One region of the Bradyrhizobium sp. GW821-FHT13H06 genome, then DNA from elsewhere that is predicted to be linked to it. Evidence: predicted binding sites of a transcription regulator. Region 1 holds the regulator's gene; each other region holds the start of a gene.
What was found. The regulator LexA, encoded in region 1, represses DNA repair genes until DNA is damaged. The targets are predictions, from matches to a motif close to TGTTCNNNNTGTGTTCNG.
Positions count from the first base shown of each region.

Region 1 (7,296 bases):
TCTCGGCGCGATGCCGGTGGTCTCGGCGCTGGTGATGCCGGCGGGGCTGCTGGGATTGCTCGCAGCGCCTTTCGGGCTCGACGGCGCGTTCTGGTGGCTGATGGGGATCGGCATCGAGTGGATGGTCGCGGTCTCGCGCTGGGTGGCGGCTCTGCCCGGTGCAGTCGGCCGCATTCCCGCGTTCGGGATCGCGCCGCTGATCGCGGCGAGCCTCGGGATCATCGTGATGGGGCTGTTGCGCACGCCCCTGCGCTGGTCCGGTGCCCTGGTGCTGCTTGCCGCGATCCTCTGGGCGATGTCGGTGCGGCAGCCCGATATCCTGATTGCCGGGGATGGCGCGAGCGTCGCCGTGCGGGGCCGGGACGGGCGGCTGCATGTGATCCGCGCCGGCAAGGATGGCTTCCTGCTGAGGGAGTGGTTGGCTGCCGATGCCGATCCGCGCGATGCCGGCAGCGCCTCGCTGGCCGACGGTGTGTCGTGTGACGAGTCCGGCTGCGTGACGCCGCTCGCGGACGGACGGCTTGTCGCGTTGGCGTTGCGCATCGACGCTCTGGCTGATGATTGCAGCCGCGCCGCGCTGGTGGTGACGGCGCGGCCCACGCCGCCCGATTGCGCGGCGATGGTGGTCGACAGGCCGCGGCTCGCCAGTCAGGGCGCGCTGGCTCTGACGCAGAGCGGTGACGGCTTCTCGGTTCGGGCGGTGAGGGCGAGAGGCACGAGCCGCCCCTGGCTGCCGGCCGGCGCCGGCGAGGGGGATTTCGACGGCAGCCTTGCGCCGAAGACGGCCGTGCCCCGCAACCGGGACGCAACGCCATCGGAGACGGACTTGCAGGCGGACGATTGAGGAGCGATGCGGGAGAGGTCGGTCGGGATCTCGCAGCAGGACGCAAACCATACCATCTCGCCGGCCTCGGCCGGCGATGGCATTTCATTCCTGGCCCACGACCATCGGCCGGGGGCGACGACGTCAGCCGATCGGCAGGCGCGTGATCGTGGACCGCGTGTCGGCGACGATCTGCGGCTTGTGCTCGCGTTCGCCAACCGGCTGGGTCACCGGCAGTTGCAGCACGGTCGCGCGCTGGCCTTCGACGAGCTGTGTCACCAGCACGTATTTGCCGTCGGGGAATTCGATCGCGTCATGATGGCGATCGGGAATGTGCGGGTCGATCTTGCCGAACTTGCCGACGCGGGAGTTCACGGTGCGCGTCCAGATCCAGCGATTGTCGTAACGGACGTTGTCCGCGAAGGCGAGCTCCGTTCCCGGCAGCAAGCAGACCGCGACGGAGAGATCGGCTTCGGAGGCGAAGCCGCGCGTCGAGGTGCCGCGGAAGGTCGTCGTGACGATCGTCTCGCCGACTTCGGCGGGGCGCGTCGCGACAGCATGCAGGCTGTAGTCACACATCGGGTGCTCCTCATGCGAAGATAGCAACCCGCACCTCTTTTTGAGGCGCAGGCCTCTATCAGGGTGGAAGCACGCAACGCTCTGCTTCGTTGTAGGCAAATCTGCGGCTGGACGCCGCAAGCCGCGATCACATTATCTTTCCCGGATTCGATAGGAACAAAGCCGACGCCTGTGTATTCGGAAGGCGCGTGTCGGCGCCTCGCGGCGCCGACCAGCCAGAGCATTGCCAGCTCGCTTGCCGAATGGCGGTGCGATTGTATGGCAACGGCTTACGTCGCTGATGCTGCGATCGGCGCCGCAACATCGTCCATGGAAAGTCTGGCGCATCACGTGTCCTCGAACTCTCAGGCCCGCGAAGCGATGCTGCGTCGTGCGGCGTGTCGAGGATGGCGCCGAAAGAGGGGGCCGGACAATCTGAGCAGAACCGGAAAAACCATCCAGCCGGAGCGGACAGTGATCCGCTCCAATAGATATCGAACGACCGCTCAGTACTTGCGGTAAAGCCCGATCAGCTTGCCCTGAATCTTCACGCGGTTCGGCGGAAGAATGCGGACTTCATAGGCGGCATTGGCGGGCTCGAGCGCGATAGAGGCCCCGCGGCGGCGGAAGCGCTTGAGCGTGGCTTCCTCGTCGTCGATCAGCGCCACCACGATGTCGCCGGTATCGGCGCTCTCGTTGCGCTGGATCAGCGCCATGTCGCCGTCGAGGATGCCGGCCTCGACCATCGAATCGCCGCGCACTTCGAGCGCGTAGTGCTCGCCCGAGCCGAGCATGTCAGGCGGCACGCTGATGGTGTGGCTGCGGGTCTGCAGCGCCTCGATCGGCGTGCCGGCCGCGATGCGGCCCATCACGGGCACCGCGACGGGACGCTCGCCCTCGTCCACAGGCGGGCTGGAGGTCGTGCGGACCTTGCCGAGATTGCCCTCGATGACGCTCGGCGTGAAGCCGCGGCGACTGCCGGCGGCGGCCTGCAACTCGGGCAGCTTGATCACCTCGATGGCGCGGGCGCGGTTGGGCAGGCGGCGGATGAAGCCGCGCTCCTCAAGCGCAGTGATCAGGCGATGGATGCCTGACTTCGAGCGCAGGTCGAGCGCATCCTTCATCTCGTCGAAGGACGGCGGCACGCCGCTTTCCTTCAGACGTTCGCTGATGAATCGCAGAAGCTCGTATTGTTTGCGCGTCAACATCTCGACCAAAGTCCCCCGGTTGATGTCGTTCAATTCCGAGACGAGGAAGTCAGCGATAAGCTGCTACACGTTCGAAACAAATCATGAACGGACACTATATGTTCGATATGTGTTCCGCAACTGCTTAATTTACGGTGAACAGAGCGAAGCTCGCGCCATGCGTGTGGCCGTGCAGCTCACACCGGCAGGCGCAGCACCTCGCAAGGCGTGCCGGCCTCGGCCCTCGGCGCGAACGGTGCGCGCACGAGAAGTACCTGCGCCGCAGCGAGATTCGCAAGCAGAGAGGAGTCCTGATGGCTGACGGGAAGGGCGACGAGCGTGCCGTCGTCACGCTGTTCCAGGCGCGCACGCAGATAATCCTCGCGTTGGTCATTGGCACCGAGATCGCGGCCCAGCACGGCGCGCTCGCGGCGATGATGAATCATTGAACGGCCCGACAGGGCGCGAATCAACGGCACCATGAACAGGAAGGCGCACACGTAGGACGACACGGGATTGCCGGGCAGGCCGATCACGCGCATTGCGCCGAGCCGTCCGTGCATCATCGGCTTGCCGGGCCGAATCGCGATCTTCCAGAACGCCATCGAGATGCCTTCGTCCTTGAGCGCCTGCTGGACCAGATCGTGGTCGCCGACCGAGGCACCGCCGGTCGTGATCAGGATGTCGGCGCCGCTCTCCCGGGCGCGACGGATGCCGGCGGAAGTGGCCTCCAGCGTATCGGCGGCAATGCCGAGGTCGATGGTCTCGGCGCCCGCGCTGCGGGCGAGCGCGTGCAGGGCATAGCCATTGGAATAGACGATCTGGCCGTGACCGGGCGTGGTGCCGGGCATCACCAGCTCGTCGCCGGTGGCGAGAATCGCGACCCTCGGACGGCGGCAGACGGCGAGATGCGGGTGATTCATTCCGGCGGCCAGCGCGAGATCGCGCTCCGTGAGACGGCTTCCCTTGCGGAGCAGCACGTCTCCCTCGCGGAAGTCGACGCCGGCGGAACGGATGTGCCGCCCGGAAATCGCGGCTTCCTTGATCGTGACGAGCTTGCCTTCCGCGACAGTGTCTTCCTGGATCACGACCGCATCGGCCCCGTCGGGAACGACGCCGCCGGTGAAGATCCGCACGGCTTCGCCGGGGCCAACCCTTCCCGCGAACGGACGACCCGCCGCGACCTCGCCGACCACCGTCAGCCTGGAATCGACCGTTGCCGCGTCAGCCGCGCGCACGGCATAGCCATCCATCGCCGACATGGCCTGCGGTGGCTGCGTGCGCCGCGCCGCGACGTCGCGCGCAAGCACGCGATGATAGGCCTCATCGAGGGAAACCATCTCTTCAGGTAGCGGCTCTGCATCCGCCAGCACCGCGGCAAGCGCGTCAGAAACGGGCATGAGGGCCACGGGCGGAAACTCCTGCAAATCGTTGGCGAGAGTTCTAGCCGAGTGCAGGCGCGAGGCAAAGCAGCACGCAGGATGATTTATCCGGCGCGATTTCCGTCGCGGCGGCGGCAGTTCAAGTCCGTCGCGGCATGATCCTGAAGGCGAGACAGACCGGCACGAGGATGGCCATGGCGAGGACGAGAATGACGAGCGCCACGGCCGACATCGGTCAACGTCCTGCCGGATCGCTCGGACCGACGTCCGGTGCGACGTCGGGAGCTCTGGGATTCGGATCCTTGTCAGGCAGCGGATCGGCCAGGGACTTCAGGTCGGCCGCCTTGCTGATCAGCTTGGCGGAAAGGTCAGAATCCGAGGTGGTTCTGGCGAATTCAAGCAGGAGAGAGGCTTGCTTGGTGAGATAGGTTTTGCCCAGCACGTCGATCAATCCGATGTAGAAGTCCCAACGGACTCATGAGTCCGAAGGGTGGTACTCCGTTCCCGGAACTCCGTACAAAAATGCACAAAGCGGCTCGGTTCCTCATCTCCTGCAAATTTGGCTCCGGGAACCGCGGGCATGACCTGTCGCGGCGACTGCCTGGCATTCAGATGCCAAGCGCCCTCAACGCGTTCCCGACGTCGCCTGGCGACGTCACGTGCACGGCATTCAAGCCGCGCGCCCGCGCGCCCTCGATGTTCTCGGCGAGGTCATCGAAGAATACGATGCGACCGGCGGGCACGCCGATCGCGGCGACGACGTGGTCGAACGCCTCCGCGTCCGGTTTGCGCAGGCCGATGCTGGACGACAGATACAGCTCGCGGAAGTGGCCGAGCACGCCGGCATATTCCTTCGAGAAATAGTCCACATGCGGCCGATTGGTGTTGGAGAAGGCATAGAGCGGCATCTGCTTCGCCGCGCGCGGCAACAGCTCGGCGATGTCGGGCATCTCGCCTGCGAAGATCGCGTTCCAGCCTTCCAGGAACTGCGCGTCCGAGATGCCGATTCCGAGTGACGCGCGCAGCGAGGCGAAATAGTCCTCGTCGCTGATCTTGCCCATCTCGTGCAGCCGGTAGGCCTCATCACGCACATAGCGCGCGACGATGGCCTCGGGCTGGCAGCCGGCATGTCCCGCCCAGCAGGCGATCGCCTTGGAGAAGTCGATGTCGAGCACCACGCGCCCGAGGTCGAACAGAAGCGCATCCGCGCTGCCGGGAGTAAGCGATGTCATTGCGTCCTTTTCACTTCAGTATCGGCCAGTCAGTAGCGATAGGGCTCATGGTCGAACAGCGGGAACGCGCTGAACACGCTGGGCGCGTTGGTGGCGGTCGCCGGATGGAGGCAGGATTTGTCGACCTCGGCGAATGAGGTGGCGCCCAGGAGGCCAAGGCAGCGCAGCACCTCGTCCTCGAGCAGTTCCAGCATCCGGGTGACACCGGCTTCGCCCGCCGCCGCCAGCGCCCAGCATTGCAGCCGGCCGATGCCGACGAGGTCCGCGCCCGCCGCGATCGCCTTGACGATGTCGGTGCCGCGACAGATGCCGCCGTCGACCATGATCTTGGCGCGGCCCTTCACGGCATCGACGATCTCGGGCAGCACATGCATGGCGCCGCGGCCGTGGTCGAGCTGGCGGCCGCCATGGTTGGAGACGTAAATCCACTCGACGCCGTGATCGAGCGCGATCAGCGCGTCCTCGGCGGTGGCAATGCCCTTGAGGATCAGCGGTATTTTGAACTTGTCCTTGATCATCTTCACGGTCCGCCATTCCAGACCCTTCTGGAAATCGCCGCCGGTGGCGCGCAGACGGCTCTCGCGAACGTAGCGCTTGGCGATGTCGCGTTCACGACGGCTGTAGTGGGCGGTGTCGACGGTCAGGCAGAAGGCGGCATAGGCGTTCTGCTCGGCCCGGCTGACGACATCGGCGACGAAGGCATCGTCGCCGCGGACATAAAGCTGATAGAGTCGCAGCGCGTCGGGTGCGGCTTCGGCGGTCGTCTCCAGTCCTGGCTCGGATACCGAGCTCAGCATGTGCGCCGCACCGAAAGTGCCGGCGGCGCGTGCCACGCTTGCCGCGCCATCCGGATCGAAGATCTCGAGGGCGCCGACCGGGGCGAGCACCACCGGCAGGCGCATCCTGCGGCCGAATTGATCGACCCCTCCGTCGACCCTGCGGACATCGCGCAGCACGCGCGGGCGGAAGGCGATCTCGTCCAGCGCCATGCGGTTGCGGCGCATCGTGGTCTCGGTCTCGGCCGCGCCGACGATGTAGTCCCAGGCGTTCTGGTTCAGGTTGGCGCGCGCTTTCCGGATGAACTCGTGCAGGTTCTGGAACGGCTCGCTGCTGGCGCCGAGTTCGACGTTCCTTTCAGGCCGGATGCGGGGCGCTTCGTTCATTGTTGTCCTCCCGAGAATTTGAAGTCTTATCGTCATCGCCTATCGCGTCCGGCCCTCCAAAACCATCCTAAAATCGCATAGCTGCGAGGCGTGGGCGGCCCGACCGGTTTGCGCTTGCGCGAAACAGTTTCGGAACGTTGCCAAAAGTTTAGTCCAAGGCGAAGGGATTTCTTCGGTATACCCGCCAGCGTGGCATCCCGGCCATGAAGAAACCGGAATGGTATTGTGAGAAGTGGGCTGGATCGCCATTTGCATGGCGCTCCCAAGCCGAAGAGAACCGCCAAGCAAAAGGCTACGTCATCCATGCGGAAAACCCTGCTGTTCCCCCTCGGCGCGCTCACCGGAGCGTGTCTGACTCTTCTGGTAGCCGGCCCGCACAGCGGAGTATGGGCGGCGCGGGCGGCAGCGAGCGCGGATGATGCCTATTCCCAGCTCAATTTGTTCGGCGCGGTGTTCGAGCGGGTCAAGGCCAGCTATGTCGAGAAGCCCGACAACGCCAAGCTGATCGAGGGCGCGATCACCGGCATGGTGACCTCGCTCGATCCGCACTCACGCTACATGAACGCCAAGGCCTGGACCGAGATGCAGGAGACCACCTCCGGCGAGTTCGGCGGGCTCGGCATCGAGGTCACCATGGAGGAGGGCCTCGTCAAGGTGGTCTCGCCGATCGACGATACGCCGGCCTCGAAGGCCGGCATCATGTCCGGCGACCTCATCAGCAAGATCGACGGCGAGGCGGTGCAGGGCATGACGCTCGAGCAGGCCGTCAACAAGATGAAGGGCCCGGTCGACACCAAGACCAAGCTCACCATCGTGCGCAAGGGCGCGGACGCGCCGCTCGACGTTTCGATCACGCGCGAAATCATCCATGTGCGCCCGGTGCGCTTCCACGTCGAGAACGGCGACATCGGTTATATCCGCGTCACCTCTTTCAACGAGCAGACCACCGAC
Region 1 covers NZ_JBXAPN010000001.1:200,176-207,471, forward strand. Annotated here, with positions in the region: partial or broken gene AC1RQP_RS00995 (ComEC/Rec2 family competence protein) at 1-844, shown strand, start outside; gene AC1RQP_RS01000 (hypothetical protein) at 968-1,402, opposite strand; gene lexA (transcriptional repressor LexA) at 1,888-2,589, opposite strand; gene AC1RQP_RS01010 (molybdopterin molybdotransferase MoeA) at 2,766-3,977, opposite strand; gene AC1RQP_RS01015 (hypothetical protein) at 4,186-4,392, opposite strand; gene AC1RQP_RS01020 (HAD-IA family hydrolase) at 4,559-5,182, opposite strand; gene AC1RQP_RS01025 (alpha-hydroxy acid oxidase) at 5,212-6,345, opposite strand; gene AC1RQP_RS01030 (S41 family peptidase) at 6,649-7,296, shown strand, end outside.

Region 2 (7,296 bases), on a different contig from region 1:
GCGAGGCCGTGATCACGAAGTGGAGCCTGATCAAGAAGCAGTAGGGGGGCGCGACGCTGTCTCCGCCGTCATTGCGAGGAGCCCTTGCGACGAAGCAATCCAGACTGCCCCTGCGGTGACAGTCTGGATTGCTTCGCGGAGCCTGTCATCGGGCCGCGCGTTCGCGCGGACCCGGTGGCTCGCAATGACGAACGAGAGAGGTGAGTTCTACACTCGCACCTGCTCCAACGTGTCGAAATGTCCGCGCTTCTGCAGCCACGCCAGCAGCATCAGGCTCGGAATGGCGACGAGCACGGAGATCGCGAAGAACATCGGCCAGCCCGTCGCCTTCGCCAGATAGCCCGCGCCCGATGACAGGTAGGTGCGTCCCACGGCGGCAAGCGCCGTCAGCAGCGCATATTGGGTCGCGGTGTGCAGCGGGTTCTGGCACAGCGCCGAGAGATAGGCGACGAAGATCACGGTGCCGATGGCGTTGCAGAAATTGTCGGAGGTGATTGCGAGGGTCAGCGCCCATTCATTGACGCCGACGAGCGCCAGCCATGAGAACGACAGGTTGGAGATTGCCTGCACGATGCCGCCGATCCACAGGCTCGTTGCGAGCGAATAACGCCGTGCCACGAAGCCGCCGGCAAACCCGCCGGCCAAGGTCGCTGCGATGCCGACGCCCTTCACGATCACCGCGTAGTCGTTCCGCGTGAAGCCGATGTCGATCACGAACGGCACGGTCATGTTGCCGGAAAATGCGTCGGTGAACTTGAACAGCACGACGAAGGCAAGCGCCGCCCACGCTTCCTTTCGCTGCAAGAATTCCGAGAACGCGCCCATCGCGGCATGGAACACCCGCATGAGCGCGTCCTCGTTCTGCGTGGCAGCCTCGGCGCGCTTGGATTGTGCGGGCTCGGTGGCGGCCAGCGCCGTCACCGTGCCAATCAGCACCAGAGCCGCCATCACCACATAGCCCCACATCCAGGCGGCGCCACGAGGGACGATCGCCTCGAAGCCGGTGACGATGAACAAGGCGCCCGCGGTCGATATCAGCATGCCGATGCGATAGGCCGCGACATAGGCGGCCATGCCGGCCGCCTGCTCGCTTTCGGGCAGGCTCTCGACGCGGAATGCATCGACGACGATGTCCTGCGTCGAGGACATCGTCGCGACCAGGAGCGCACCAAGCGCGACGAACAGCGGCGAGCGCGCCGGATCGGTCAGCGCCAACAGCAGGATCGCGCCGATCAGCAGCAGCTGCGAAAACACCAGCCACCCACGCCGGCGGCCAAATGTGCGCGTGAAGAACGGGACATGCAGTGCATCGACCAGCGGCGCCCACAGGAATTTGAGCGTGTACGGCGTTCCAACCAGTGCAAAGAGCCCGATCGTTCCGAGATCGACCCCCGCTTCGGCCATCCACACCAGCAGCGTCGAACCCGACAGCGCCAGCGGCAGCCCCGAGGAGAAGCCGAGGAAGAGCACGATCAGCACCCGCGGTTGCAGGTAAACGGCAAGGCTGTCGCGCCAGGAGGCAGCGGGAGCGCCAGCGGAGGAAGTCGCGTCGGGTGCGGTCATGGGAGAGGTGTTAGCAGATTCTGGGGGCGCTGCCTCTGCTACAAAACTCGTCATGCCCGGGCTTGTCCCGGGCATCCACGTTCTTGGCGCCGCTCAAAGGTCGTGGATGGCCGGGACAAGCCCGGCCATGACGGCGTGGGCTCTACTCTCCCGCCTGAAGTTTCCGCGGGAACAGCTCCGGCGCGGCTGTCGCCACCAGCCGCGGAGTCTCCGGCGCATCGGTCTTGCTGAAATCCAGCTCCTCGATGCGTCCCGCGCGCTTCTCGATCTTGTCGGCGGAGATCAGCACCTGGCGGACGTCCTCATTCACATCGGCAAAATGCTTTTGCAGCTTCAGCACGCGATCGCGCAGGCGGCCGAGATCGTCGCCGAGCTTGGTCACTTCGGTGCGGATCTGGTCGGCGGCGTCGCGCATGCGCGCGTCCTTCATGATCTGCTGCATCACCTGGATCGCGAGCATCAGCAGCGACGGCGACACCAGCACGACGCGGGCGCGATAGGCCTTCTGGATCACGTCGTCGAAACCGTCATGGATCTCAGCGTAGACGGATTCCGACGGCACGAACATCAGCGCCATCTCCTGGGTCTCGCCGGCGACGAGATATTTTTCTGCGATGTCGCTGACATGCTTCATCACATCGCCGCGCAGTCGTTGCGTGGCGATTCGCCGTTCCTCGTCGGTGCGGGCGTCGTGCAGCGCCGTCATCGCTTCCAGCGGGAATTTCGCGTCGATGCAAAGCGGACGCTGATCGGGCAGGAACACGACGCAGTCCGGGCGCTTGCCGGTGGAGAGCGTGAACTGGAACTCGTAGGCACCCTTCGGCAGCCCGTCCTGGACGATCGCCTCCATCCGCGCCTGGCCGAAGGCGCCGCGCGACTGCTTGTTGGCGAGCACGTCGCGCAAGGTGGTCACCTGCGTGGTGAGATCGGTGAGGTTCTTGTGCGCGCTGTCGATGATGCCGAGCCGTTCATGCAGGGCGCGCAGGCTCTCCATGGTGTTGCGGGTGGAGTGTTCCATGGACTGGCCGACGCGGTGGGTCACCGAATCCAGCCGCTCGTTCACCGCCCGCGCCATCTCGGCCTGGCGGCCGGCCAGAGCCTGGGTCATGGCATCGACCCGGCCCGACGACTCGCTCTGCGCCCGCAGCACCTCGCTCAGACGTTCCTCGAGCTCGTCGGCCCGGATGGCGTTGGCCATGGCGAGTTCCGCGCCGCGCCGCCCGGATCGCGCGATCACGACCGCAATCACCACCAGCAGGATGAGAACCAGGGCGCCGAAGCCGATCAGCGCGTCCACGACGCGCACGGGCCACTCGCCGAGCATGAAGATGAGGTCGTTCATGCCGACCCTTCTAGCCGATTCGCCGGGGCGTACGAACGAATAGCGAACATTTATGGTGAATGCTCCGTTAATTTTTATGGTTAACGAAACCTGAAGTTTTATGGTTAGCGGAGGGTTAACGGGGTTCCTGGCCGCATTGACCGCATCCGGCGCGCGGCTTAAATCGCCGCCATGGCCCTACGAGAAATCATCATCCTGCCGGACAAGCAGCTGCGCCTGGTCTCCAAGCCGATCGAGAAGGTCACGTCGGAGATCCGCAAGCTTGCCGACGACATGTTCGAGACCATGTACGACGCGCCCGGCATTGGCCTCGCGGCGATCCAGGTCGCGCAGCCCTTGCGCCTGATCACCATGGACCTTGCCAAGCGCGACGAGAGCGGCGAGACCAAGCGCGAGCCGCGCGTCTTCATCAATCCTGAAATCCTAGCTTCCTCCGAGGAGCTCTCGGTCTACGAGGAAGGCTGCCTCTCGATCCCCGAATATTACGAGGAGGTCGAGCGTCCGGCGAAGGTGCGCGTGCGCTTCACCGATCTCGACGGCAAGGTGCATGAGGAGGACGCCGAAGGCCTCTTCGCCACCTGCATCCAGCACGAGATCGACCATCTCAATGGCGTGCTGTTCGTCGACTACCTGTCGAAGCTCAAGCGCGACCGCGTGATGAAGAAGTTCGAGAAAGCCGCCAAGCGCGCCGGCGAGTGAATTGTAAACAACTGGTGTTGCCGAGAACTCCCCTGCGCTCCCTCCCCCCCTTGTGGGGGAGGGTGGGGGGAGAGGGGTAGCCCAGCAAATGGTCTGACCGGGGCAATGAACCAATCCGCGCTCACGCCGCAGGAGCGCGTCGTGTGGCACCCCTCTCCCTAACCCTCCCCCGCAAGGGGGGAGGGAACGCAGCGAGTCTGTTGATGTCCCTTCGCCTCATCTTCATGGGCACGCCCGATTTCTCCGTGCCGACGCTGCTTGAGCTCGTCGCGCACGGTCACGAGATCGTCGCCGTCTACACCCGTGCGCCGAAGCCGGGCGGACGGCGCGGGCTGCAATTGCAGCCGACCCCGGCCGAGGAGGCCGCGCGAAAACTCGGCATTCCCGTGCTGACGCCGAAGACGCTGAAGACGCCGGAAGCGCTGGAAGAGTTTCGCGCGTTCGAGGCCGATGCGGCCGTCGTCGTCGCCTATGGCATGATCCTGCCGCAGGCGATCCTCGATGCGCCAAAGCTCGGCTGCTACAATCTGCACGCTTCGCTGCTGCCGCGCTGGCGTGGCGCCGCGCCCATCAACCGCGCGATCATGGCCGGCGATGCCGAGAGCGGCGTGATGGTCATGAAGATGGACGTCGGCCTCGACACCGGCGACGTCGCCATGGCCGAGCGGCTCGCGATCACGGACAACATGACGGCGGCGGATCTGCACGATCGTCTCTCGCGCCTCGGTGCCGATCTGATGGTGCGGGCGATGGCCGCGCTCGACCGCGGCGGGCTCCAGCTCAAGAAGCAGAACGAGGACGGCGTCACCTATGCCGCCAAGATCGACAAGGCCGAGGCGCGGATCGCCTGGACCAGACCGGCGCGCGCCGTGCTTCGCCACATCCACGGCCTGTCGCCGTTCCCCGGCGCCTGGACGGAGCTGGAGAGCGCGCGCGTCAAGATCCTGCGCTGTGAGCTGGCGAAAGGCGCGGGCGAGCCGGGCGCGGTGCTCGACGATCAACTCACCATCGCCTGCGGCGACGGCGCGATCCGAATCATCGAGCTCCAGCGCGAGGGCAAGGGCCGGATGCAGGCCGCGGACTTCTTGCGCGGCGTGCCCGTGAGCCCGCCGATGCGGTTCGGTTGATGCCCCGCTACAAGCTCACCATCGAATATGACGGCGCGCCGTTCTTCGGCTGGCAGATGCAGGAGACGCTGCCGTCGGTACAGGGCGCGCTGCAGGCTGCGGTGAAGGCGATGACCGGGGCGGATTTGCGCGTGCACGGCGCCGGCCGCACCGATGCCGGCGTGCATGCGCGCGGACAGGTCGCGCATGTCGACGTCGACAAGCCGTTTCCGCCGGGCCGTTTTCGCGACGGGCTCAACGCGCATCTGCGCCCGCATCCGATCGCGGTGCTCGAGGCCGAGATCGTGCCTGATAGTTTCGAGGCGCGCTTTTCGGCGGTCAGGCGCCACTACCGCTATCGCATCGTCAACACCCGCGCCAATCTCGCGCTCGACGCCGGCCACGCCTGGCGCGTGCCGCGCCGGCTCGATGCCGACGCGATGCACGCGGCGGCCCAGCGCCTGCTCGGCAAGCACGATTTCACCACCTTCCGCGACACCGAGTGCCAGGCCAAGTCGCCGGAGAAGACGCTTGACCAGCTCGACGTGCTGCGCGACGGCCGCGAGATCACGATTCTCACCTCGGCGCGCTCGTTCCTGCACAGCCAGGTCCGCTCGATGGTGGGATCGCTGGTCTGGGTCGGCGAGGGCCGCTGGACCGCCGACGATCTCTCCGCCGCGTTGGCAGCCCGCAACCGCGCCGCCTGCGGCGTCGTCGCCCCGCCGGAGGGACTGTATCTGATGAAGGTGGAGTATTAAACGAGAGGCGCGCGCTCTCGCCACGCCCACCGTTGTCATGCCCGGCTTGACCGGGGCATCCAGTACGCCGCGGCCTCTCGACTCGATCACTACCGTCTCTGGGATACTGGATCGCCCGGTCAAGCCGGGCGATGACAGCGAAATGTGGGGACTGCGGAGGGTTTGGCGGCGGTTCGCGACTACCCAAAATACCTTGTCAGGATCCCGCGATACACCCGCGTCAGCTTCTCCAGATCCGCCACCGGCACGCGCTCGTCGACCTGATGCATGGTCTGGCCGACCAGGCCGAACTCGATCACCGGGCAATAGCTCGCGATGAAGCGCGCATCCGAGGTCCCGCCGCTCGTCGACAGCTCCGGCTTGCGCCCCGTCACCTCCTCGATCGCGGCGACGGCGAGATCGGTGAAGGGGCCGGGCTTGGTCACGAACACGTTGGAGTTCGACGCCTCCCAGACGATGCGGGCCTTGATACGGTTGCCGCAGGCCTTGGCGAGGCGGGCCTCGACCAGCTCGCGCAGGCTCGCCTGGGTGTGGTTGTCGTTGTAGCGGATGTTGAATCGGGCGCGTGCCTCGCCGGGGATGACGTTGAACGCCTTGTTGCCGACATCGACCGAGACGAATTCGAGATTGGAGGCCTGGAACTGCGCGCTGCCATGGTCGAGCGGCTCGTCGGAGATCGCCACGATCAGCCGCGAAATGTCCGGCACAGGATTGGAGGCGCGATGCGGGTAGGCGACGTGACCCTGCACGCCGTCGACGACGAGCGTGCCGGATTGCGAGCCGCGGCGGCCGACCTTGATGGTATCGCCGAGCGTCTCGACATTGGAGGGCTCGCCGAGCACGCAATGATCGAATTTTTCGCCGCGTTCGGCGGCCCATTTCAACAGCTTGACGGTGCCGTTGATGGAGACGTCTTCCTCGTCGCCCGTGATCAGGAACGAGATCGAACCTTTTCCGTCGCTGCGCGGCTTGCCACCATTGGCCGCGAGATGCTCCAGCACCGCAGCCACCGAGCAGGCGATGCCGCCCTTCATGTCGACGGCGCCGCGGCCGTGCAGGACGCCGTCCTTCACCTCGCCGGAGAATGCGCCGACGCTCCAGGCACTCTCGTCACCCGGCGGCACCACGTCGGTGTGGCCGGCGAAGGTGATGTGCGGCCCTTCCGTGCCGATCCGCGCGTAGAGATTGTCGACGTCGGCGGTGCCGGGTTCGCTGAAGGTCACGCGGTGGCAGGTGAAGCCGGCCGCATTCAGGGCCTTTTCAAGCACCCCGAGCGCGCCGGCATCGGCCGGGGTCACCGAGGGGCAGCGGATGAGATCGCGGGCAATGGAGAGAGCATCGGTCATGCGCGTCGGATCAATCCCGCAGCAGCTCGTTGATGCTGGTCTTGGACCGCGTGCGTTCGTCGACGCGCTTGACGATCACGGCGCATGCGGTGCTCGGGCCGATCTGGCCGTTCTTCATCGGCTTGCCGGGCAGCGCGCCGGGCACCACGACGGAATACTCCGGCACTTCGCCCATGAAGACCTCGCCGGTCTCGCGGTCGACGATCTTGGTCGAGGCGCCCAGGAACACGCCCATCGCCAGCACCGCGCCCTTGCGCACGATCACGCCTTCGGCGACCTCGGAGCGCGCGCCGATGAAGCAATCGTCCTCGATGATGACGGGCTCGGCCTGCAGCGGCTCGAGCACGCCGCCGATGCCGGCGCCGCCCGAGATGTGCACGCGCTTGCCGATCTGCGCGCAGGAGCCGACGGTGGCCCAGGTGTCGACCATCGTGCTCTCATCGACGTAAGCGCCGAGATTGACGAAGGACGGCATCAAGACG
Region 2 covers NZ_JBXAPN010000017.1:102,357-109,652, forward strand. Annotated here, with positions in the region: gene AC1RQP_RS38695 (hypothetical protein) at 1-44, shown strand, start outside; gene AC1RQP_RS38700 (AmpG family muropeptide MFS transporter) at 208-1,563, opposite strand; gene AC1RQP_RS38705 (DNA recombination protein RmuC) at 1,706-2,905, opposite strand; gene def (peptide deformylase) at 3,077-3,604, shown strand; gene fmt (methionyl-tRNA formyltransferase) at 3,808-4,731, shown strand; gene truA (tRNA pseudouridine(38-40) synthase TruA) at 4,731-5,468, shown strand; gene dapE (succinyl-diaminopimelate desuccinylase) at 5,648-6,814, opposite strand; gene dapD (2,3,4,5-tetrahydropyridine-2,6-dicarboxylate N-succinyltransferase) at 6,825-7,296, opposite strand, start outside.
Region 2: a site for LexA is predicted at 2,937-2,954, ahead of AC1RQP_RS38705 (DNA recombination protein RmuC). Genes of this name have one in related genera too.

Region 3 (7,296 bases), on a different contig from region 1:
CGGCGCCGATCGTGGCGGCGGCCACGAGTTCGGCCGAGGCGCCTTGCGCGTAGGTGAGATGGGACTTGCCGATCTTCTCACCGACCGTGATCACGATGCGCTTCCAGCCGATCATGGTGCCGAGGCCGAGTGCGATGGCGACCGCGATCTTCACCCAGTTCGGGATGAACTTCGTGGCGGCGTCGAGCGAGCCCTTGTAGGCATTCAAGGTCGCGATCTCCTCCTTGTTGAGATCGTTTTCCTTGTCCTTCATCAGGAAGCGGATCGCTTCCGAGATCATGTACATGTCGTTGCGGGTGTTGCCGACGGCTTCCGCCGGCACCTTGTTCAGCGTGCCGTATTTGGCGACCTGGCCGCCGACATCCTTCACCAGCACGGCGAGCGAGGGATAGGTGCCCTCGTTGATGTGACGCAACGTGATGTACTGCGTCACGGCCGGACGGGGATCGCCGATGATGCTGTGGCCGGCGCCCTTCGCGGAGATCACCTTCGCGGCGGCATCCGAGGTCTTCTGGAACTGGACGACCTGGGATTCCGGCAATGCGCGGTTGAGCGCGTAGGCCGTCGGCACGGTGCCGATCAGGATCAGCATGATCAGGCCCATGCCCTTCTGGCCGTCGTTCGAGCCGTGAGCGAAGCTGACGCCGGTGCAGGTTGCGATCAGCAGGCCGCGAATCCAGAGCGGCGGCGGCTTGTTGCCTTCGGGGGCGGCATAGAGGGCCGGGTTGCGCACGATGAACTTGAGCAGCAGCAACAGCACGGCGGCGCAGATGAAACCGAACAGCGGCGACAGCAGCAGCGCATAGCCGATCTCGGTTGCCTTGCTCCAGTCCACGCCCGAGGTGCCGTCGCGGCCGCGCATCACGGCATTGGCGACGCCGACGCCGATGATCGAGCCGATCAGGGTGTGCGAGGAGGAGGCGGGCAGGCCGAAGAACCAGGTGCCGAGATTCCACAGGATCGCGGCGATCAGCAGTGCGAACACCATGGCGAAGCCGGCGCTGGAGCCGACCTGGAGGATCAACTCGACCGGCAGCAGCGAGACGATGCCGAAAGCGACCGCGCCGGAGGACAGGAGCACGCCGAGGAAGTTGAAGAAGCCAGACCACATCACCGCCACCTCCGCCGGCAGCGAATGGGTGTAGATGACCGTGGCCACCGCATTGGCGGTGTCGTGGAAGCCGTTGACGAATTCGAAGCCGAGCGCGATCAGGAGCGCAACGAACAGGAGGATGTAGGGCAGGTAGGTCGTCACCCGCACGCCCGTCGCGTTGACGTCGACATAGATGCTGTAGGCGACGAACAGCAGGCCGGCGGCGAGGATGCCGAAGAACAGGATCATCGTCAGCGGATTGAAGCCCTTGTCGAGATTTGGTCGCGAGGCTGGCTGGATCGGTGCGGGATCGGCTATTGCTCGGTCGAATGCAACATCGCTCATGTCTGGACGCCCCTTAACTTTCAGGTAAGGGTATTGTCCGCGATGGATTTGAAGGCCGGATGACACCTCAGGCGTGAAGGTCGACTTCCGGTGTTCAGGCAGCCCGGGCGGCCTTCTTCTGCAAGGCAGCGGCGATCTTCAAATCCTCGACAAAGCGCCGATACTCCAGCACCTTGGCTTCCGGATCCGGCAGCCGCAGCAGATAGGACGGATGCACCGTCACGAGTGCTTTGCGTCCGTCGGGAAGGTCCATGAGCCGACCGCGGTTCTTGCCGATTGGGGTGATCTTGCCGAACACGCTTTGCGCGGCGGTCGCGCCCATCGCCACGATGAGATCGGGCTGGATTGCCGCAACTTCCCGCTCGTACCATTGCCGGCAGGCTCGGATCTCAGGTGTGTTCGGCTTCTGGTGCAGGCGGATTTTTCCGCGCGGCACGAATTTGAAGTGCTTGACCGCGTTGGTGACATAGACCTTCTTGCGGTCGACGCCGGCTTCCTCCAGCGCACGGTCCAGCATCTGGCCGGCCGGGCCGACGAAGGGATGGCCGGTGAGGTCTTCCTTGTCGCCGGGCTGCTCGCCGACCAGCATGATGTTGGCGGACTTCGGGCCTTCGCCGAACACGGTCTGGGTCGCGTCCTTGTAGAGATGGCAGGCGCGGCAATGCGCGGCCTCCTCGCGGAGGGTTTCGAGATCGTCGGCAGCGGGCTTGCGTTTCATCGGTGCCTCCGGCCGCTTCTGGGGCTTGTGCGGATCGGTTGCGGCGTTGGCGATCATGGCACCGGTCATGCGCTCGGCGTCTTCGATCAGAGGCTTAATGATCGAAGCCTCGGGCAGGTTCCTCCAGTATTTCTTCGGCATCTCGGCCTGCATCGCCTTCACCTTGAGCCGCGCCGGATTGAAGATGCTGGCGTAGTAACGCCGCCAGGTTTCTTCCAGCCGGTCTTCGCTCGGTGCTTCGCTCCTGCTGACGCCGGATGTGAACGACAGTGCGTGGCCATCCCAATGCGCGCAGAGGTCCGGTGTCAGGATCGACCAGGGCATGTCGGCAAATCGCTTGGCGAAGAACGGCGCAGCGAGCTCGACGATATGATGCTCAGGCTCGAACCAGGCGACGTAATGCGCCTGGCGTTCCCGGCCGATCTCGCGGAAGCGGACGAAGGCATGCATCTTGTGCTCGTCGCGGTAAACCGCTTTTGCCATGGCCGTGACCTGTGCGACGTCAGGATCGGTCGCGACCTCGATGAGGTCGTGATTGTCCCTCAATCGCCAGAGCAGGCGATAGAGGATCGCAAAACGCTCGACATCGCGGTGCAGGATTGCGGCCTTGGCCAGCTCGACGAATTTTGCTGATACGTTGAAGGTGCCGTCGTTCACCTCCAGGATCGGAGACGGCGCGGGCGGTGCGAACAACTCCGCTTCGCCGCCTCGCACGGTCCAGGTGATATCACGCGGCTCCACATGATGTAGAACGAGCGTACGGGCGGCTTTGCGCCAGCCGTCGAAATCGGTTTCGGTATCGAGGGTGATGTACTGCATCAGAAGCCAAACCCCAGTTGCGTTGCCTTCGGCTTGAACCGTTCGATCAGCCCGGCAGCGTCGAGCCGATGGAGCGAGGGGCGGTGATCGCTGAGGACGATGAACGGCAGCGCCTTGTTCCGGGGCACGTGCAGCCGCGCGAGATCGGCGAGGCGGATCGTGGTGGTGCGCCGCGTCGCGATGATGCGTTCGACCGCCTTGGTGCCGAAGCCCGGCACGCGCAGCAATTCCTCGCGGCTGGCGCGGTTGACGTCGAGCGGGAAGCGGTCGCGATGGCGGAGCGCCCAGGCCAGCTTGGGATCGATGTCGAGCGGCAGCATCGCGCTGCCGTCGACGATCTCGCCGACGTCGAAGCCGTAGAACCGCATCAGCCAGTCGGCCTGGTAGAGTCTGTGCTCGCGCAGCAGCGGCGGCTGCACCAGAGGCAAAGCGCGGCTTGCGTCGGGGATCGGGCTGAAGGCGGAATAATAGACGCGTCGCAGCCGGTAGGCGCCGTAGAGATTGGCGCTGGTGTGGAGAATGGTGTGGTCGGAGGCGCTGTCGGCGCCGACGATCATCTGCGTGCTCTGGCCGGCCGGCGCGAAGCGTTGCGGCTTGGCCTTCGTCTTTGCGCTGCGGCCTTCCTCGGCCTCGTCCAGCTTCAGCCGCAGCCGGCCCATGGTGCGGCGGATCGCGCGCACGTCCTTCTCGGGCGCGAATTGCTGCAGGCTGGTCTCCTGCGGCATCTCGATGTTGATGGAGAGGCGGTCGGCATATTTGCCGGCCTCGGCGATCAGTGCGTCGTCGGCTTCGGGAATGGTCTTCAGGTGAATGTAGCCGCGGAAGTGATGCTCCTCGCGCAGCTTGCGCGCCACGCTGACCACCTGCTCCATGGTGTAGTCGGGGCTGCGGATGATGCCGGAGGAGAGAAACAGGCCCTCGATGTAGTTGCGCCGGTAGAAGTCGAGCGTCAGCTTGACCACCTCGTCGATGGTGAAGCGGGCGCGCGGCACGTTGGAGGAGGCGCGGTTGACGCAATAAAGACAGTCGTAATTGCAGGCGTTGGTCAGCAGCACCTTGAGCAGCGAGATGCAGCGTCCGTCCGGCGCATAGGAATGGCAGATGCCCATGCCGGGCGCGGTCGAGCCCATGCCCTTGCCGTCGCTGGAATCCCGCTTTTCGGTGCCGCTGGAGGCGCAGGACGCGTCGTACTTGGCGGCATCGGCCAGGATTTCCAGTTTGCGTTGCACGTCCATCTTGGAATCCCTTTGATTCAGCTCATGAATCCGAAAACGAGCCAATTCGATTGACTCTTCGAGCGCCGTTAGCTTTATATTAGAACATATCATGAACAAATGAGCCAGCCGTTGGTTCTTCTTTTGAAGGCCACGGCACCAATTCCTGAAGGAGCGGCGAGCATGAGCGGCGCACGTATGAGCGCGCTTGCGATCTTGCGCGGCCAGATCGAACGCATCGAGACCGCGGAGGTCGTCCATCAGCACGATCGCGTCGCGCTTGGCCATGGCGAGGCCGACAGCGTGCTGAAGGGCGGGCTCGCGCGCGCGGCGATTCACGAGGTGTTTTGCGAAGGGCGCCAGGGCGTGGCCGCAACGGGTTTTGTCATGGGGCTTGCGGGGCGCGTGGCGGCACGCAAGCCGCTGCTGTGGGTGCGGCAGGATTTTTCGGAAGTGGAAACAGGCGCGCTGTCGATGAGTGGGCTCAAAGAGCTCGGCCTCGATCCGCGCCGCGTGGTGATGGTGCGTGCCGCCGATGTCGAGAGCGCGCTGCGCACCTCGGCCGATGCGCTCGCCTGCGACGCGCTGGGCGCCGTCGTGCTCGAGCTCTGGGGAGAGATCAGACAGTTCGATCTCGTGGCAAGCCGCAAGCTGACGCTCGCCGCGCAATCTTCCGGCGTCACCGGGCTGCTCCTGCGCATGGCCGCACAACCTTTGCCCTCGACTGCGGAGACGCGATGGATGCTGCGCGCGGCGCATTCACCGCCGGGACCGGCTTCAATGCCTGCGGCGCCTTGGAGCACATGGGGCGCGCCGCGCTTCGATGCCACGCTCTTGCGCAATCGTCATGGCCCCTGCGGCCGGTGGATCATGGAATGGAATTGTGATGAGTGCCAGTTCAGCGAGCCGTCGACGTATTCTCAGCCTGTGGCTGCCGCGCCTGCCGATCGACAGGATTCAGCGGTTTTTCAACAGCGCCGGGCTGGGTAAAGCCAATCATGAGCCGAGCATCGTCGTCATCAAGGACAACAATGCGCTGGTGATCCATGCACTGGACGAGGCCGCCGAGCGCCTCGGCCTGTATATCGGCCAACCCCTGGCCAATGCGCGGGCGATGTGTCCCGACCTGAAGGTGTTCGATGCCGATATCGTGGCCGATGCGAAGACGCTCAGCGATATCGCCGACTGGTGCGACCGCTTCACGCCGCTGGTGGCGCTCGACGCGCCGCACGGGCTGTTCCTCGACATTACCGGCTGCGCGCATCTGTTCGGCGGCGAAGCCGCGCTGTTGCGGACGCTGGTCCGGGCGCTCGACCGGCAGGGCTTTGCCGTCAGCGCCGCGATTGCCGGGACCTCGGTCTGCGCGCGCACGCTGACGCGGCAGGCCACGGCAACCATCGTTGCAGATGGTGGGGAAGCGGCTGCAATCGACCAGTTTCCGGTGTCCGCACTCGGGGCGGGCGAGGCGATCACGACCGGCTTGCGCCGCGCCGGCTTGAAGACCATCGGCGATGTCGCCTCGCGCAGCTCCCACGAGATCACGGCGCGGTTTGGCGCGCGGTTCTCCACGCTGCTCGCGCATGCGCTGGGGCAGGGGGATGCGCCGATCAGCCCGCGCAAACCGCTGCCCGATTACATCGTGGAGAAGCGCTTCGCCGAGCCGATCGCAACCGACACCATGATCGCGATGACGCTGTCGCGGCTGGCGGACACGCTTGTTACATCCATGGAGAAGCAGGGCAAGGGCGCACGACGTCTCGAGGCCGCCTTCTTCCGCACCGACGGCGTGGTGCGCGCGATCACGGTCGAGACCGGACGTCCGGTGACGCGAAGCGCCGTGATCGACCGGCTGTTCCGCGAACGCCTCGATGCGCTCGCCGATCCCCTCGATCCCGGCTTCGGCTTCGACATGGTGCGGCTGTCGGCGAGCCGCACCGAGATCGTGGTGCAGGAGCAGCGCGATCTCGATGCGCATGTCCACGACAATGACGAGATTGCTGCGCTGATCGACCGCATCGCCGCGCGCATCGGGGGAAAGCGCGTCGTCGTGCATCTGCCGCAGGACACCCATATCCCCGAACGCGCGGTTTTGTCCGCCCCCGCCCAGCATCATCTCGCCGCCGCCATGCAGGCTGAATGGCCTGTTCGCACCGAGAGCGAGCCGCCGCTGCGCCCCTTGCGGCTGTTCGACAAGCCGGAGCCGATCAAGGTGCCGTTCGCGACCGTGCCGGATGGTCCGCCGCATCAATTCACCTGGCGCCGCGCGCTGCATGCGGTGGTGCGGGTGGAGGGGCCCGAGCGCATCGCGATGGAATGGTGGCAGCAGGACGGCAAGCAGCTGACGCGGGACTATTTCCGCATCGAGGATGCCGAAGGTCTGCGCTTCTGGATCTTTCGCGACGGTCTCTACGAGGGAGAGACGTTCGACGGCGAAGGCAAGCCCGTTTCCCCCAACTGGTATGTGCACGGTCTCTTCGCATGACCACGCCTGCCTATGCCGAGATCGGCATCACAACCAACTTCTCCTTCCTGCGCGGCGGCTCGGATCCGCGCGCCTATGTGCATCAGGCCAGCATCCTCGGCATTCCCGCGATCGGCATTGCCGATCACAACACGCTCGCCGGCGTGGTGCGGGCCTACAAGGAGCTCGACAATGCCGAAGTGCTGCACAAGCCGAAACTGCTGATCGGCGCGCGCATCGTCTTCGTCGACGGCACGCCCGACATCCTGGTCTATCCGCGCGACCGGGCCGCCTATGGCCGTCTGTGCCAGCTTCTCACCCGGGGCAAGCGCGGCGACGACGTCACGCGGATCGAGAAGGGCGAATGCCATCTCGCCTTCGCTGATCTCCTGGAATTTTCGGAAGGCCAGTTGCTGGTCCTGACGTTGCCGCATCGCTTCGAGCCCGCTCAGGCGCTGAATGTTCTTTCAAAGCTTAGGGATAGCCGCGCCGAGGGCGTGTGGCTGGCGGCGAGCCTGATCTATCGCGGCGACGACAGGCGTCGCCTGGCGCGGCTCGATGATCTCGCGGCAAAAGCCCAAGTGCCGCTGCTTGCGACCAACGAGGTGCTCTATCACCATCCCGCGCGCCGTCCCCTCCAGGACGT
Region 3 covers NZ_JBXAPN010000004.1:844,284-851,579, reverse strand. Annotated here, with positions in the region: gene AC1RQP_RS21295 (inorganic phosphate transporter) at 1-1,438, opposite strand, end outside; gene AC1RQP_RS21290 (UdgX family uracil-DNA binding protein) at 1,533-2,975, opposite strand; gene AC1RQP_RS21285 (putative DNA modification/repair radical SAM protein) at 2,975-4,210, opposite strand; gene AC1RQP_RS21280 (ImuA family protein) at 4,373-5,179, shown strand; gene AC1RQP_RS21275 (Y-family DNA polymerase) at 5,076-6,671, shown strand; gene AC1RQP_RS21270 (error-prone DNA polymerase) at 6,668-7,296, shown strand, end outside.
Region 3: a site for LexA is predicted at 4,291-4,308, ahead of AC1RQP_RS21280 (ImuA family protein). Genes of this name have one in related genera too.

Region 4 (7,296 bases), on a different contig from region 1:
TGACGAGGCAAGCACCCAGGAATACCTCATGCTCGGCATTCCCCGCCGCTATTCCCATTTCGTCTTCGGGATCATCCAGTCCGGACTGACCTCGCTGGTCGCGGCGGGAATCGCCAGCTTGCCCGCGGGCAGCCCGATGATCTTCGTTCGGCACTGGATGGTGTCGTGGCTGATCGCATGGGCTGCGATGCTGCCCATCGTGCTGCTGGCGGCGCCTGCGATCCGCGCCTTCTCGCTGCGCCTGACCCGGGATGAGAGGGACCCGCGCGCCGGCCGGCAGGCTTAAGAAAGCCTGTAGGGGTCGGCATGGGAAGCGCGCGCGAACGGCCGCAGACTGACCGCGCACCCGTCCCAATTTCGACATCCGTTCGCACCACTGCCGACACACCCGTCGGCAAGATTTTATCCGTTCGGCGCGGCCATGGGGGAAACGTGGCCCGCCGACAACGGGGTGGCATCATGGATAACGTAGAGCGGTCATTTGCCGCCGCGACGGCGGCTGGCTTCGTAGTGCTGGTGACTGGCCTGGTGCTGCTGGCGGTGCTGTAGGCGGGTTTGCGTGCCGGGTGACGGCGGCCGTGCCCATCCGGTGGATGGCACCAGGCACGCCTCGACTTTCAAAAACTGGAAAACAACCCCATGCACAGTAGGGTGCCTGGAAATTTCATTGACACGCCAATGGCTTATAGGTAGTATTTAGATACCTTTAACCTGCGCGTGGTGCCTTCACAGGCCACGCATCCGCGATGCCGGATCGTGATCGGCAGGCGGTCGCCGGCATGGAGTACGGTCCTCGGCCCACGCCCGTTCTGGCGGGCCTTAGTGGATCCTGATCTCGTTCAAGGGCAGGCGGAGCTCGGCGGCGCGCTCTTCACGGTCCTTCCTGCGGAACTCGTTTTCCTTGCGCTCGAACTTCACCATCTCCTTCTGCGCTGCCTCCAGCAGGGGATTGCGTCTGATCGCATCGTGCTGCGTGTCGTTGTCCGTCATGACTGAGGTCCCCGGAGTTGCGGTCCCATCCCCAAAGAAGGCCTGAGACCGCGAAAAGGTTCGGTGCGCCAAGATTGCGGAAACATGACGGCGCACCGGCCGCGCGCCGTGGATGCGCGGCAGCCTTCGCTCCCGAAGGGCAACACCGATTGCCGGCTATTTCGGTGGCTGAAGCCCGGGCGATTTGACCCAGTCGTGCAGATGATTGGCGACGTCGGCCTGGCGGGCCTTCTTGAGGAGGGCGTCTCGCTCGGCACCCGGTGGGAGCCTGGAGGCCTGCTGCTGGACCTGCTTCACCCATGCGGAAAGCCGGTCCTGGAGGGTCAGCTGTTGCTTGAAACGTCGCCGCTTGAACATGGCGTTCTCATATCCATGCGAGGAAGGCGGGAGCGCGATCGGCGTCCTCGTCACCGATAGTGCCCGGGATCCGCGCGGTGATGATCCATTTTGGATCCATAAACGGATCCGCGTCTGTTCAGTTGTGCGCACAAGGCGAATTGGAAAGCCGAAATGAATCCCGGAACTCCGTCAATGCGGCTCCGGCCGCTCTCAAAGGGGATGATCATTCACTCTGCGGCGCATCTGATGACAGAAGCTCTCGACGAACTGGGCAAGCGATTCGAAATTGACGAGCAGCCTTTCGGCCTGCACCCAATCGTCCGAACCAGGGGCGAATGAATCCATCAATCGCCTTTGCCGGTCGGCGCGCGCACGGCATGTTGCAGCCTTGCTTTCGACGAACTCGAGTTGAGCGCAATCCCGGCCAAGCTTGTCTTCTTCCTCGATCAGCAGCTTTGTGATCGTTGACCGCGCATGCGTCGAGATGTCCGGGATCTTCAGCAGGTCCAGGTAGTGGTCCACGTTTGCAGAGGCGATGAATCTTTCCATGGAGCCACTCCCTTACCGCACCTTGCAGGTACCATGCTGCTACGCGAGCGCTGGATTGGCGAGTCGATTCTGGAACGTGGTGTCCCCGTATGAACCCGGAAAAAATACGGGGTCCGATTCACATTTGTTGTGGCAAGGATTTGTCAACCGGGAAAAAATGGAAGTCCGGGGCTGGCTAAGCCATTTCATTTCGGAATCATTGAAACCCGGACGCATGAGGGGCCGTTGTCCCAGAGCAGCGGCCCTTCGCGTTTGACGCCCGCTGCAGGTGAATGAGTCGCAGGTGCGCCACCGTACGGAACTGGAATATCTGACGTCGATCCTGTGAGTCGAAAAAGGCCGCCAACTGAGGCGGCCTCTATTTTTTTCAGCGTCTGCCGTTTGATCCTATCGGCGCATCGGCACTCGCGCTGGGCGCGAGCCTGATCTGCAACCTTGTCCAGTTCACCAGGCATCGCTCGCTGCGTCGACGCATCCAGCGCATCTGCCGGAACGAGCTTCGCCTGAGCCAGTCAGGCCAGGCGGCTATGGAGCAAGATCGGCGAGGTCGCGACGACTGGCGCCAGTGCGAGCGGCACCGAGATGATTCCGAACCAGGAGAGCTGCCGAGTCGGGCAATTAATCACCGATTCACCGCAGCGCTGCTTTTCGGCGCAGAACGCGATGAGAGGCCGCGCATGTTCACGATTGTTGCGGCTCCATCCACCTATCAAGACAGCCGCTTCAACAAGGAGACAGAGGCATGATCAAGTGGGGCCGGGGATTTTTCAGGCGGGGCATTGCCGCTGTCTTGGCGGGCACGATGGCGGCGGCAGCGCCGGCGCAGGCCTGCACCAACATTCTGTTGCTGGCGGCCGACGGCACGCCCGTTTATGGCCGCACCCTGGAGTACGCGCTGGAGACCCAGTCCGACGTCGTCGTCGTACCGCGCAACCATGAATTCATCGGCACGCGTCCGGCCAACATGGCGGCCCCGAAATGGAGCAGCCGCTACGGCTTCGTCGGCGTCATGAGCTTCGGCCAGCCCTTCGTCTCGGACGGCATGAATGAGAAGGGCCTCGCTGGCGGCGCACTCTATTTCCCCGGCTTTGCCGGCTACACACCTGTCGACAAGGCCGATCCGAGCACGGCGCTCGCGCCCTGGGAGTTCCTGACCTGGGTCCTCTCGAACTTCGCGACGGTCGCGGAGGTCAAGGCGGCGCTCGACAAGGCGGTGATCGTCGACCTGCCCGCGCCGATGGTGAATTTCACCCTGCCTTTCCATTTCCCGATCCATGACGCCACAGGCGCCTCGATCGTGATCGAGCCGATCGACGGCAAGTTCAAGGTCTATGACAACCCGCTCGGTGTCCTGACCAACTCGCCGACCTTCGACTGGCATCTCACCAATGTCCGCAACTACGTCAGGATCTCGCCGGTCGGCGCTGCCCCGCTCAAGATCGGAAGCAAGAGCTTCGAACCCTTCGGCCAGGGCTCGGGCCTGCTTGGCATTCCCGGCGATCCAACGCCGCCCTCGCGCTTCATCCGGGCACTGGGCTACGCCGCTTCGGCCAAGCAGGTTGCCGACGGCCCGCAGACGGTGCGCCTCGTCGAGCACATCATGAACAATTTCGACATCCCGATCGGCTTCATCGACTCCGCGGCGAAGGGCGGCGAGCTCGAATACACGCAATGGACCTCGATCGCCGATCTGCGTGCGAAGAAGTACTACATCAAGGGCTACAGGGATCAGGTGCTCCGGACCGTCGATCTGACGAGCTTCGACCTCGACGCCAAGGGCCTGCAGGTCGCACCCTTCAAGCTCAACCTGACGCCGCCGCCGCTCCAGTTCAACAAGTCCTGAGGACGACGGCCGTTCGTCCCGAACAGCGAGGGCCGCGCGACGGCGCGGCCCCTTTTCATGGCTGAAGCGCGATGAGATTTGGACGAATCGTCATCGCGCTTCAGGTTGTTGTTTACGCATGATCTTTCCGGAAAACCGCTTCGCACTTTTCCGGATCATGCCTATCGTGCCGCAGTGAGAGGCAGCGCCACGGTGAGCAAGCCCACGGTCCCGCACGCGCGGTTCTCGGCCTCGAACTCGCGCAGCACCTTGATCCGCGCCGAGACAGGCGTCTTCCCCGCCTCGAAATTGTAAGCGATCGTGCCGCCGAGCGCCGTCACGCGCCCCTTGAAGGCGCCAAGCGTGGCGCCGGCGCCGCTGTCGCCCGTGAGCTGCTGGTAGTGATAGCCGATGACGCCGGCCGAGAGCGCGCTGGTCAGCGCCTTCGAGGCCGCCCACTCGACGTGGAATTCGGTGCCGGTCCGGTAGTCGGTCGCATTGTTGGTGCCGTTGAAGGTCATGCCGACCGCGGTGGACAGATCGATCCCGGTGTCGGGATCAAACCAGGTCAGGGCGCCGGACAGATCGCTCGCCCAGCGGTGGAAGGCCAGATTGGCGAGCTCCCCGTCGCGATAGTCCCCGACCGGCATGTTGACCATGACGCCCGTGGTCCAGTGGAATTTGCCCGAATGCCAGCCGAGCATCGCAGAGACCACAGGGTCGCCGAAGACCGTCGCACTGTCGCGCAGCGCCTGGTTGATGATCTGTTTCGTCGCGGGCGCGTCGTATTCGACGCCTGCCGAGACGCGGACATAGCCGACAGGCACGGTGGCGCCGACGGCGAGATTGCCGCCGAGAAACTGCCAGGGCGTCACCCAGGTCCCACTCAGGAAATCGGCCCGCACCTGACTGCGGACATCCGCGACGATCCGACCGCCCGCCGGCAGCAATTTCTTCGCATCGAGTGACGCGTCGTAGACATAGGTGTCGCTCTCGAAATAGACCCCGGGCGAGGCCAGATAGCCCGCCATCGGCCCGCGTCCGCCGAGCAGATAGAAACCCGCCCCGTTCTCGGCCGCGACCGCATCCTGTCCAGCCAGGCCGCACCACATCATCGCGCCGAGCACAAAGCCCGCGCGTACCGCCCGTGACATCATGCGATGCCACCGGGCTCGCCCCTTAAGCATAAACCCCCACCCCTCTTCACGCGCGGATCAGCCATCCGAATCATCGCCACGATAGCGTGTTCCCGACTGCGTGACGCAGGAGAGTGTGAGACTGTGCACTCATGGATGCGACGGGCTGGCCTCTCCGGCGAGCATAACGACCGCAGCTCCATGACTGCGAAGCTCCATGACTGCGACCGGGCGATGACAGGTCTCGTCGATGAAGACGAGGCGCTCGGGACAGTAAACGCGATGGAGGTCCCTTTTGAACAAAGACGAAAAAACGAAGAGGCCGCCAACTGAGGTGGCCTTACTCTGCCAGTTTGAACTTCGATCCAGCTGGCACTAGAACGCGGGCGGCCTTAGCCAAGCCGGGAGAGTTTGACTTGGCGAGGCGATCAGCTGGGCGCCGTAAAATGCGCAGACGGGTTTCTCCCGCCCTCCCAGCACCAAAAGTCCAAACTGGGCCACTCCCAAAATCAAACCAGGCCACTGCGGCCGGAAACAGGCCAGCACGCGCATCTTCCGCAAAAGAACATATTGCGAACTAGGAACAAATAGGGTACATTGCTTTTATCGCCGAGCTGCCTCGCCAATTGTTTGTCCCTCACGCGAATCCTCGCCATAAGGAGCACGACCCAATGTCCGCAACTGCCTTGCGTATCGTCGAAGGATCTTCCATGGACAAGAGTAAAGCTCTGGCCGCCGCGCTCTCGCAGATCGAGCGCCAGTTCGGCAAGGGCTCGGTGATGAAGCTCGGCAAGAACGACCGGTCCATGGACATCGAGGCGGTGTCCTCCGGCTCGCTCGGGCTCGACATCGCGCTCGGTATCGGCGGCCTGCCCAAGGGACGTATCGTCGAGATCTACGGGCCGGAATCCTCGGGCAAAACCACGCTGGCGCTGCATACGGTGGCGGAAGCGCAGAAGAAGGGCGGCATCTGCGCCTTCATCGACGCCGAGCACGCGCTCGACCCGGTCTATGCCCGCAAGCTCGGGGTCAACATCGACGAGCTCCTGATTTCGCAGCCGGACACCGGCGAGCAGGCGCTGGAAATCTGCGACACGCTGGTGCGCTCGGGCGCGGTCGACGTGATGGTGATCGATTCGGTCGCGGCGCTGGTGCCGAAGGCCGAGCTCGAGGGCGAGATGGGCGATGCGCTGCCGGGTCTGCAGGCCCGCCTGATGAGCCAGGCGCTGCGCAAGCTCACGGCCTCCATCAACAAGTCCAACACCATGGTGATCTTCATCAACCAGATCCGCATGAAGATCGGTGTGATGTACGGCTCGCCGGAAACGACGACCGGCGGCAATGCGTTGAAATTCTACGCCTCCGTCCGCCTCGACATCCGCCGCATCGGCGCGATCAAGGAGCGCGACGAGGTGGTCGGCAACACCACCCGCGTCAAGGTGGTGAAGAACAAGCTGGCGCCGCCGTTCAAGCAGGTCGAGTTCGACATCATGTACGGCGAGGGCGTCTCCAAGATGGGCGAGATCCTCGATCTCGGCGTCAAGGCCGGCATCGTCGAGAAGTCCGGCGCCTGGTTCTCCTATGACAGCCAGCGCCTCGGTCAGGGCCGCGAGAACTCGAAGGCGTTCTTGAAGGCCAACCCCGACATCACCGCCAAGATCGAGACCGCGATCCGCCAGAACTCCGGCCTGATCGCCGAGCAGATTCTGGCCGGCACGCCGGAGCGCGACGCCGACGGCGAGGAGCCGGCGGACGAGTAAGCTTCGACCAACGAAAAGTTTTTCGCGAGGAGCGGGCACTGAGGACGTTGAGTTGCCGACGTCTTCGGTGCCCGTTTCGTTTGGCGTGAGGAAGGACGCGTCGAGATGAAGCGTGTGATCTTGACCAGCTCGTCCGGCGTCGGTCTTGCCCACGCCGATCGCGCCGACATGGTCGTCCCCTTCATCTATCGCTTCGCTTCCGGGCCACTTCCCACGGCTGACCACCTCAACAGCTATCTCGCCTCCAGGTGGTGGTCTAACGGGATGCACTGGTCGGATTGCGTCGGCGTCCGTCAATCGCCCCTTCTCAGGCGCCAGGATCGGGCGGGTGCGTTGCTCTGGGTCTGCGAAACCTACGGGGTCGATCTCATCGAACTGTGGTTCGATCCTGAACCCAATAGTCAATTGCAGTTGATCTGGCTCCTCGATTACTTGCGTTCCGAACCATCCATCACGGAGAAGCTGAGATTGCGACGCGTCGATTTCGATCTGCGCGGAGCAGATCCCTCAGAGCTTCGTCACCGTGACGTGCGGCAGGTCGATATCACGGAAAGCGATCTTGGGATCGCCAGCATGGCCTGGGAAGCTTACCGCGCGCCGACGCCCGAGCTTTGCGCCGGGCTGCTCGGCAGGCCGCTCGGCAAGCTGTCTTTCCTGAAGCCGGCCATGGAAGACCTGCTCGCAGAACTGCCGTCGCCGG
Region 4 covers NZ_JBXAPN010000007.1:65,469-72,764, forward strand. Annotated here, with positions in the region: gene AC1RQP_RS26670 (DUF2798 domain-containing protein) at 29-286, shown strand; gene AC1RQP_RS26675 (hypothetical protein) at 820-990, opposite strand; gene AC1RQP_RS26680 (hypothetical protein) at 1,147-1,347, opposite strand; gene AC1RQP_RS26685 (hypothetical protein) at 1,540-1,878, opposite strand; gene AC1RQP_RS26690 (linear amide C-N hydrolase) at 2,621-3,721, shown strand; gene AC1RQP_RS26695 (SphA family protein) at 3,883-4,857, opposite strand; gene AC1RQP_RS26700 (hypothetical protein) at 5,038-5,169, shown strand; gene recA (recombinase RecA) at 5,508-6,596, shown strand; gene AC1RQP_RS26710 (hypothetical protein) at 6,765-7,296, shown strand, end outside.
Region 4: a site for LexA is predicted at 5,398-5,415, ahead of recA (recombinase RecA). Genes of this name have one in related genera too.